Regions from separate parts of the Ruminococcus sp. RTP21484sp1_RTP21281st1_A8_RTP21281_210402 genome, predicted to be linked through region 4. Evidence: riboswitches for the same ligand, from Rfam matches in the RefSeq annotation. Region 4 holds a riboswitch; each other region holds the start of a gene.
The links. A riboswitch is a leader RNA that binds a small molecule or an ion and turns the genes downstream of it on or off. The one in region 4 is predicted to bind cobalamin.
Positions count from the first base shown of each region.

Region 1 (2,199 bases), on a different contig from region 4:
TCAGGAGCAGTGTCTGGCTGCGGATCATCCTGTACGTCACCTATCTTATTCAAAGTGCTGGACTGGAAAGTCAGGATCCTGTCATACCAGATCTGGTTTTTGTGGGAAAAAGCAGCAACTGCAATTCCATTGTCCAGGGCTTCAACAGGAATCTCATATGTATATTTGCCATTTGCGTCTGCCACATATGGAACCCAGGTGGAGGAATCTGCTGCGGCAGCTTCTTCTTTTGTTCCCAGACATAGATAGTCGTAACCAGTTCCGCTTAAAGTAAGAACAGCTGTCATTTTTCCGTTTTTGGAAGTAAGGACACAGTCAATTACACGGAACATAGATGAACTGGAGTTTACTGTAATATTATAAATTCCGCTTGCACAGCTGCCTGGAGCAGGGGTTGCTGTTGGCTCTGGGGTGGTGGTTGCTTCCGGAGTTGTGCTTGGCACTGGAGTTTCAGTTGGTGCCGGAGTCTCAACTGGTGCTCCGGTAGGCGCCGGAGAAACAGTTGGTTCCGGTGTTGGAACAGCCTCTCCATATCCTGGAACTGCCGGTACGGTAATCGTCAATATACCCTTGTACCAGTTCTGGCTCTTCTTGGAATGAGGAACGACTGCTATTGTCTGAGCTTCCTTGCTTGCAGTAACTTCAAAAGTGTAGGTATAGCCTCCTGCACTGTTTTCAACTCCTTTGATGGCATTTGCTTCTTTATCGGAGTCATTGAAACTGCCAAGATAGATCATGTCATAATTCTGTTTTGCAGTAGAAAGTGTGACTATATATTTGTCCGCAGAAACCTTTATTGTGGAACCGGTGATTACGAACATTGCAAATTCATTACCGTTTTCTTTTTCAAGCTTGATTCCGGCGTCTGTAATTTCATTCTGAGATGGTGCCTGGGTTGGAGCTGCAGTTGGTTGTGGAGTGGCAGTTGGCTCCGGGGTTGCAGTTGGCTCTGGAGTAGCAGTTGGCTCTGGTGCAGCTGTAGGCTGTGGAGTTTCTGCTTCTTCATTTTTGCTTTCTTCAGCAGGTGATGCAGTAACCTCAGGAGTGGTCTCAGAGGCAGGTGTTTCTGTAGCAGCAGGTGTCTCTTTCACAGCAGAGGCATCCACTGCTGCCGGAGTTACTGTAGTGTCAGTGTTTTCTTCCTCAGCTGTTGCGTTCTCCTGCACAGGAGTCTCAGCAGCAACAGCAGTCTTCTCCGCCTCTGTTTCTGGAGTTGGTGTAACAGAAACCTGTACGTTTGCATCCTCATTTTCTGCCTGTGTAAGTACAGCAGGAGTGACCGTCATCGCGACGGAAAGGAACAGTGCAAGAAAGCGTTTTGAATTTCTTTTCATTTCTTTTTCCTCGATTCTTCCTATTATTTTATAATCTGAATAAATCCCAATTGCTTCTGGAGCCTGTTTGTACAATGGGCAATCCTGACAGGATTATTTCAAAAAAATGCCTGCTTCCTCTGAGAAAACAGGCACTAAAAATTCAATATATTGTATTATCAAATATATTAATAAGAATGAAGTACTTTCTTCGGAAGCTTTCATTAAACGAATTCAGCAGGTTTCCTGACTTACAGATCAACACAGAATCCATCCTTCTCAGCAATATACCAATGGTTTCACTGGATTCTACTCCCTGTTTACAGTGACCGGATCGTTCAGGACTTTCACCTGATTCCCTCTTAGAGCGTGTTGAAAAAATATTCCCACAATCTGCACGCTGTAGCAGACAGATATGTCTGGCACTGAAAACGGATTTATTCAATTCACCTCATTATAGCAGACCGTTATGTCGAAATCAATAGATTTATAGGGTTATTGCTTGTATTTACTGTACCCGACTTCATCTGTGCGGAGCAGTGTTCCATTCTCATCGTAGACACTGCGGTAGGTTTTACAGGTGTTTGGATCGGAATGCTCTGTAGTAATCTCTACCGTATTATTGTCAGTTTTGGTTCCGTAAATGGATACCGTTACGGCTTCCTCTTTTTCATCGTAAGAGGCTTCAATTTTAATTGGATAAGCAGTATTATTCTGAAAACGGAAATCCTGACCTCCCCACACCACTGCTGCGTCCAGACCATCCTCAACATAATCAATTCGGGCAGCGTGATTATGACGCTCAACAATGGTCAGATCAGACTGCAGGCATGCCATAAACAACGTAGTGGAAATCTGGCAGATTCCGCCTCCGATATCCTGGGCA
Region 1 covers NZ_JBCPGE010000030.1:3,100-5,298, forward strand. The annotation lists gene AB5170_RS14290 (hypothetical protein) at 1-1,334, opposite strand, end outside; cobalamin riboswitch at 1,532-1,705, opposite strand; gene AB5170_RS14295 (VanW family protein) at 1,809-2,199, opposite strand, start outside.
Region 1: another riboswitch for cobalamin. It lies ahead of AB5170_RS14290 (hypothetical protein); the one in region 4 lies ahead of AB5170_RS21385 (sirohydrochlorin cobaltochelatase).

Region 2 (2,199 bases), on a different contig from region 4:
AACATCATGAATGGCCCCCTCAGAGTAGGAGGCCATACTTTTTATGTGGAATATTTTGTACAGAATCACGCTGTATACATCTTTCAATGACAGATCTGCATTTCCAAATGTAACAGCTGCCAGAATGGAAAAAAACAGAAATGCGGCAAGTCCCACAAGAGCTGTTGCATAGATAGATGAACGAAAAATTTTCTCTTTTTTCACTGTTTTTTCCTCAATATATCCATTCCACAATCCAATTAATCAATTGCAACATCTGGATATAATCCCTTAGCAAATGTTTCCACTCCGTCCTGGGTACGGGTTGCACTTGCGTACATTTCGCTGAGCATAATTGGATATACACGGCCATTCTTTACTGCGTCAAGGCTCTGGAGGGCTTCATCATCCTGGATCACGGCCATCTGGCTTTCCAGAACACTCTGTGGATCGTCACCTGCATATGGCATGTATACCACAAAGATCACATCCGGGTTTGCTGCAATAATGTCCTCTTTTCCAACGGTAGAAGCATCTGGATTTGCAAGAGTTGCACCTAACTTGGTTACCATATCTCCTCCGAGACTGCTTGCGCCATAGTTTGTAATGTCCTCACCAAGTGGCTCAAGAACCATTACTGTAGGTTTCTCTTCTACATCTTTTGTTGCCTCAAGTGTGTTGTCAATTACAGCTTTGATATCGTCAACAATTGCTTCTGCCTTATCCTGTACGTCAAAAATCTTACCAAGGTTCAGAATATCTGTATATTCATTTTCCAGTGTTCTCTCACCGCCTGGACGGGTATTAGAGTTATAATAAGTGTTGCAGCCTTTATCGATCCAGTTGGTTACATTTCCAAGGTTCTTATCAGAAAACAGGGAACTCCAGGAAAGGATCATATCTGGCTCCAGCATAGTGACAGTTTCAAGGGATGGGGTAAATTCATCAAGATAATTTGTTTTAGAAAATGCTTCTTTCAGATCATCCGGAACTTCGTTGTCAAGACCTGCAGTTGCAACAAGGCGGTCCTCAAGTCCAAGTGCCAGCATTGTCTCAATGCTGCCCTGATATACTGCGATAACCTTTTCCGGTGCTTTTTCATAGATGGTTTCGATCTCGTTTCCATCGTAATCATAGGTAGTGATGGTTAAAGGATACTCGGTTCTGGTCTCACCCTCAGAAGCATCCTCTTCCTCGGAAGCATCTGCAGTCTCTTCAGTCGGCTGGTTATCCTCTTTGATGGTCTCAGAGTCTGCACGCTCTGCTGCATATACTGCAGGCGCTGCGGACATGGTCATAGCAGCAACCATCATCATAGCCATGATTCTTGTAGTTAAAACTTTGTTTTTCATTTCTTTTCCTCTCTTTTCGTTTGTTTTCGTAACCGAAAAGATGGGGCTTCAAAAAGCGTCACTGCTACCCGTGACTTAAAAGGCACTTTTTACGGAAGCTCCTCTTCTTACCTTCGTCAAGCAGGTTTCCTGACTCGCAGGTAGTAACAGCATGGCTTCCCTTCTCACGCATATACGCAATGGTTTTCATAAGCCAGCCTTCCTGTATACAGTGGCCGCAACCGTTCAGGCGTTGCACCTGATTCCCTCTCACAGCGAAATCGCCGTTCACTTAACTGGTATTCAATTACTTCAACAGTCTAGCATATCTCTTCTTTAAAAACAACAATATTATTACCAATTTGCAAATTTTTTGGTCAATTATCTGGCAGTTTTTATATGCTCTACAAACAGCCTCCGAATGCTTTCGTATTCGCCAAGACCCTTCAAAACAGTTTCTACTTTATAGCCTTTCGCTCCGATCACATTTTTCCAGGAATCCGCTTCCTCCCCTGCCATATCATTCTTGGCATGGTCACCTGCCACGATCATAAATGGTGCGATCACAACTTTCTTGGCATCGCTTTTCTCCAGCTGGTTCAAAGCCTGGTCAATTTCCGGATAACCCTCTACGGTTGCCACGATCACATTTTCATATCCCATATCTTTGAATCTGTAATCAAGAGCGGCATAAACCGTATTTGCATAATGCTCTGTTCCATGACCCATAAGCACAAGTGCAGTCTTCTTATCCTGAATTACAGGAAATACATCTGTAATTGTTTTTACCACATATGCATTGTCTTCTTCTGTGGTAAGCAGCGGATTGCCGAATTTCACAGACTGGAAGTGATTAGCAGCTGCAAGAACGTCTGCTTTCATAAGATCG
Region 2 covers NZ_JBCPGE010000022.1:10,142-12,340, forward strand. The annotation lists gene AB5170_RS11750 (iron ABC transporter permease) at 1-204, opposite strand, end outside; gene AB5170_RS11755 (ABC transporter substrate-binding protein) at 240-1,331, opposite strand; cobalamin riboswitch at 1,433-1,621, opposite strand; gene AB5170_RS11760 (sirohydrochlorin cobaltochelatase) at 1,692-2,199, opposite strand, start outside.
Region 2: another riboswitch for cobalamin. It lies ahead of AB5170_RS11755 (ABC transporter substrate-binding protein); the one in region 4 lies ahead of AB5170_RS21385 (sirohydrochlorin cobaltochelatase).

Region 3 (2,199 bases), on a different contig from region 4:
CTTCCGGATACACAGGAAGGAGAATTTGGATCAAGGCAGCACCCTGGGCACAGATCTCATGAAAAAACAGCGAAAATCCTGGTGGAGAAGATTCTGGAGAAGCTGACGCTGCTGTTCACGCCGTGACAGCACCATCAGGTTGATAAAAAAATAACAAAAAATCCTTTCAAAGGGTTGACAAAGACAGTGACCGGTGGTAATATGATGTCAGTATAATTCCATAGTGAACATATTAAGTGCTGACAGCTATAAGCTGGCAGAAAGAGGGAATCAGGTGAGAAACCTGAGCGATCCGGTCACTGTAACAGAGGAGCGAATCTCATAGTCCATTGTGCTTACGCATGAGAAGGAGAGAGGAAGTGATGATTCTGGAGCCAGGAAACCTGCTTGGTATGGCGAGGTTAAACTTCCGATGAAAGTGTAACAACCAGTTTTGGGGAATCCGCAGCCCTGAGATGTTGTCCGCTTTTGTGAGTGGACATTTTTTATGGAATGATCGCCTGTTCAGAAGAATTATACAGATTAAATGGCAGGCGATACTACTTCGGATGAAACCGTTCCCTCCGCGTATATATGAACGGATCATATTCTACCCCGGAGTAGCATCGCTCCCTCTTAAATAATGATGATTCAGAAGCCGCATATGCGGTATTTTTTTTACACTTTTCCTGAGCCTGTTTGTAGAATTATTCCCGTAATCTCCTGCAGGGTGTGACGCACATCTTACAGAAAGCCTTTTTTAAACACGCTCTGGCCGTATTCTATTCCTGTAAGCGGGATTCTTTTTTTGCATTTGATTTTGGGGCATTACGAAATAGAATATAAAGAATATTTTGTTTTGAGCTGTATGAGATAAGGAGAGAAATATGGAGAAAAAATATTGGGAAGATAAAGAATACGCTTATTTCAGTCATAAGAAATGTGAGTATTTTCCATGCCATAAAGGAGCTGATCCAGAGGACTTTAACTGTCTGTTCTGCTATTGCCCGCTTTATGCCCTTGGAGACAAATGCGGCGGAAATTTCAAATATAATGAGAAGGGATTTAAAGATTGTACGAATTGTCAGCTCCCTCATAAGAAGAAAAACTACGGTTATGTGACAGGAAAATATCAGGAACTTGCTGCGATGATGCAGAAAGTAAGAGAAGCAGATCATAAAAATGAAAATGAGTAATCAAAGAAATAAGTATAAAAAACTCTCCGGAATATATACGAAGTTAAGCTTACGTATTTATATTTCTCGGAGAGTTTTTGCGTAATGCAAAATTCCATTGGAATTCTGCAAGCTGGATCCTTTTTATCGTATGCTTAACAGCATCTTTAATTTCGGAATCTGGTTGTTAAGAATCAGACCCTCTGGAAACATAGCATTATGAACGAAATCAGCGGCATAAGTGAAGTCTCCAATATGCTCTGTTCCATGACTGTCACTGGAAAGAACGATTGGAACCAGATACTTCCGGCAGCAGGACAGGATCTGCGCGCAGTTGGCATGGGTGTCGCCCCGATATCCGTAAGGCGCCAGGGAAGCTTCGTTGATCTCAAGGAGAACACCGTTTTCACCGGCAGCCTTTACAACTGCGTCGTAATCTATGTCATACTGGGGATTATCAATGTGTCCCAGGATCTTTATAACCGGATTCTTCATTACGTTCAGAAAAGCAGCAGTATTTTCTTCCCTGGTCTTTGGCCGGAAATTCTGATAATGCATGCTGGCGATTGCGTAGTCCAGCTTATCAAGAAGCTCCTGTGGCAGATCTGTTTTTCCATCGGTATCCAGAATGTTCAGTTCAATTCCATATAATAATTCCACATCGAACCGCTTCCTGGGCGAATAGATCAGGCTTCGGAAATAAGAAGAAGTTCCGGCAGCCAGAGTGGCTGGTCCGTGGTCTGTGATTCCAAGAAGCTTCAGCCCTTTTTGAGAAGCAGCCTTTGCCATGTCGCTGATGGTGCAGGTTGTGCCGTGTCCGCTGGCAATGGAATGTGTGTGTATATCAGAAAGATACATAAAATCATCTCCTAGTCAAGATTACGTGAATATATGCAGCTGGTAATTTCACTATAAAAGTGTTTTGAAAAGCCATTTACAGTTAACTTTAGTATGCCAGAGGGTAAAAAGCATGTCAATCATAAATAAGAAAAAACAGAGAAAACAAATAAAAACAACATTGTAGTACAAGAAAAACCACATATAG
Region 3 covers NZ_JBCPGE010000010.1:9,184-11,382, reverse strand. The annotation lists gene AB5170_RS06520 (GDSL-type esterase/lipase family protein) at 1-126, shown strand, start outside; cobalamin riboswitch at 218-406, shown strand; gene AB5170_RS06515 (cysteine-rich small domain-containing protein) at 867-1,175, shown strand; gene AB5170_RS06510 (phosphatase) at 1,299-2,012, opposite strand.
Region 3: another riboswitch for cobalamin. It lies ahead of AB5170_RS06515 (cysteine-rich small domain-containing protein); the one in region 4 lies ahead of AB5170_RS21385 (sirohydrochlorin cobaltochelatase).

Region 4 (2,199 bases):
CCAGGAGTCATCATCATCACCAGCCATATCATTGTTTGCATGGTCACCAGCAACAACCATAAGCGGACGAAGGATTACTTTCTTGAATCCGGCATCTTTTACTTTATTGATAACTTCATCACAAGCTGTATCCTCTGGCTCACCTTCTACAGTACCGATGAATGCGTTTGTGAATCCAAGGTTATCCATCTGTGTCTGCATCTGGTCATATGTAACGTTTGCTGTATGGGAAGTACCATGTCCCATGAATACAAATGCGGTTCCATCTTCTGCAGCTGCTTCCATGCTGTCATATCCAGCTTCTTTTACAGCTTCATCTGTGATTGCCTGAGCAACAGCAGCTTTGTCATCGTTGATAACGGTAGCGTCATCGCCAACCTCACCAAGCATTGGTTCAGCGATTGCTACAGATTCAAATTTATCTTTGTAAGCATCAATAGCTTCTACCATCTCATCGTACTCAGCACCATGCATAAGATGTGTAGGCTGAACTACAAGATTCTTAACACCGTTTGCTACTGCACGGTCAAGTGCCTGCTGCATGTTATCAATCTTCTCATCATCTCTTGCCTGTACATGGTTGATAATGATCTGAGCGGTAAATGCTCTTCTTACAGACCAATCCGGGAATGCTTCTGCAAGAGCATCCTCGATTCCTTTGATATCCTCTGCACGGCTGTCGTTAAAGGAAGTACCAAAGCTTACTACAAGAAGCTCATTCTCACCGATCTCGTCCTGATTACGCGGATCATCCTTGGAAGCATCACCTGTGTCACGTCCGAAATACTCTGGACTTGCCTCTTCTCCCTCTACAAGCTCTTTCTGAGCATCTGTAAGGGCATCCCATGCTTCTTTAGCTTCCTTGCACTGCTCATCTGTATCATCTGTTCTCTCCTGAACATAAATAGCATCGATAAGTGCTGCTACTTTATCAGCCGCTTCCTTATCTGCATCTGCAGTGTCATCAGCTGCTTCTGCATCGTCTGTTGTCTCAGCATCATCAGCTGCTTCAGCATCGTCAGCTGCCTCAGCATCATCAGCTGTCTCAGCATCGTCTGTTGTCTCCTCTGCTGCTTCCTCTGTCTCTGCAAATGCAACAGTTGCTGTTGCTGCTGTCATGCTTGCTGCCATAGAAGCTGCAAGAAGGATTGCTAATAAAGATTTTCTTTTCATTTCTTTTTCCTCTTTTTTTTTGTATTTCCGGATAGAATCACGTATAAAGAATCCCATGGGAAATCTATCACCAATCTCCCATTGCATAAAAACAGCCGCATTTTCTGCGACTGCACACATTCTCATATACACACTTTTCTTCCAAAAAACATTCAGGAAATATTCATGTATCGTTATGAGAATACAGGTTCTGTGTACCGCAGACCTAAGATTCCACGCCAAGGCAGTTCTCCTGACTTCGGTCAACACTGCTCCCCCTTCCCGGTTTCCCAGTGGGCTCTGAAGCAGTTCCCTTACACAGTGACGGCATCGTTCCGGACTCTCACCGGATTCTCTTTTGCGCATCATGTTCATGATGCAACCTTCGCGCTATAACCATTATACATATTCGACTCGGATATTTAATATGTACCATATTATTATATATTTTTTATGAACTTTTTATGTATTTTTTATGAACTAGAGTATGTTTGAAAAAGGCTTTCTGCAAGATGTGCGTCACAATTTGTGGGAGATTTTGTCCTGATGAGGGCGCCGTAGCGGGCTACGGCAACTGAATTCGGGCAAAATATACCGCAAAGTGGGGCGTGCAGATTGCGGGAATAATTTTTCAAACAGATTACTATTCACTCCGTTCATAGCAACACGCTTCGCGATACACAGGAATCATGCTTTCGCATGGTTTCGCGCCGCAATTCTCAGGTTTTCTGTGAATTACTTATTGACAAATACCCCGCCAGGGTATATATTGGTTTCATCAAATACATACCCCTAAGGGGTATATAAGGAAAGGAGTCCGCCTATGACAGCTGATTATAAATCCGAATCCTGCTGCAGCCACACCGCAGCCGATCCTGCAACTCTTTCCAGCCAGGAACCTACCAAGAAGGTCTGTTCCTGCTGTTGTACCAAGCACACCGATCGTTCCGAAGCAGAGCGCAGGAAGCTGGTAAACCGTCTGAAACGTATTGAAGGCCAGATAAGGGGGATTATAGGAATGCTGGAGAATGACGCTTACTGCAACGA
Region 4 covers NZ_JBCPGE010000073.1:3,099-5,297, reverse strand. The annotation lists gene AB5170_RS21385 (sirohydrochlorin cobaltochelatase) at 1-1,173, opposite strand, end outside; cobalamin riboswitch at 1,378-1,554, opposite strand; partial or broken gene AB5170_RS21380 (DUF6783 domain-containing protein) at 1,626-1,727, opposite strand; partial or broken gene AB5170_RS21375 (DUF6783 domain-containing protein) at 1,704-1,814, shown strand; gene AB5170_RS21370 (metal-sensing transcriptional repressor) at 1,976-2,199, shown strand, end outside.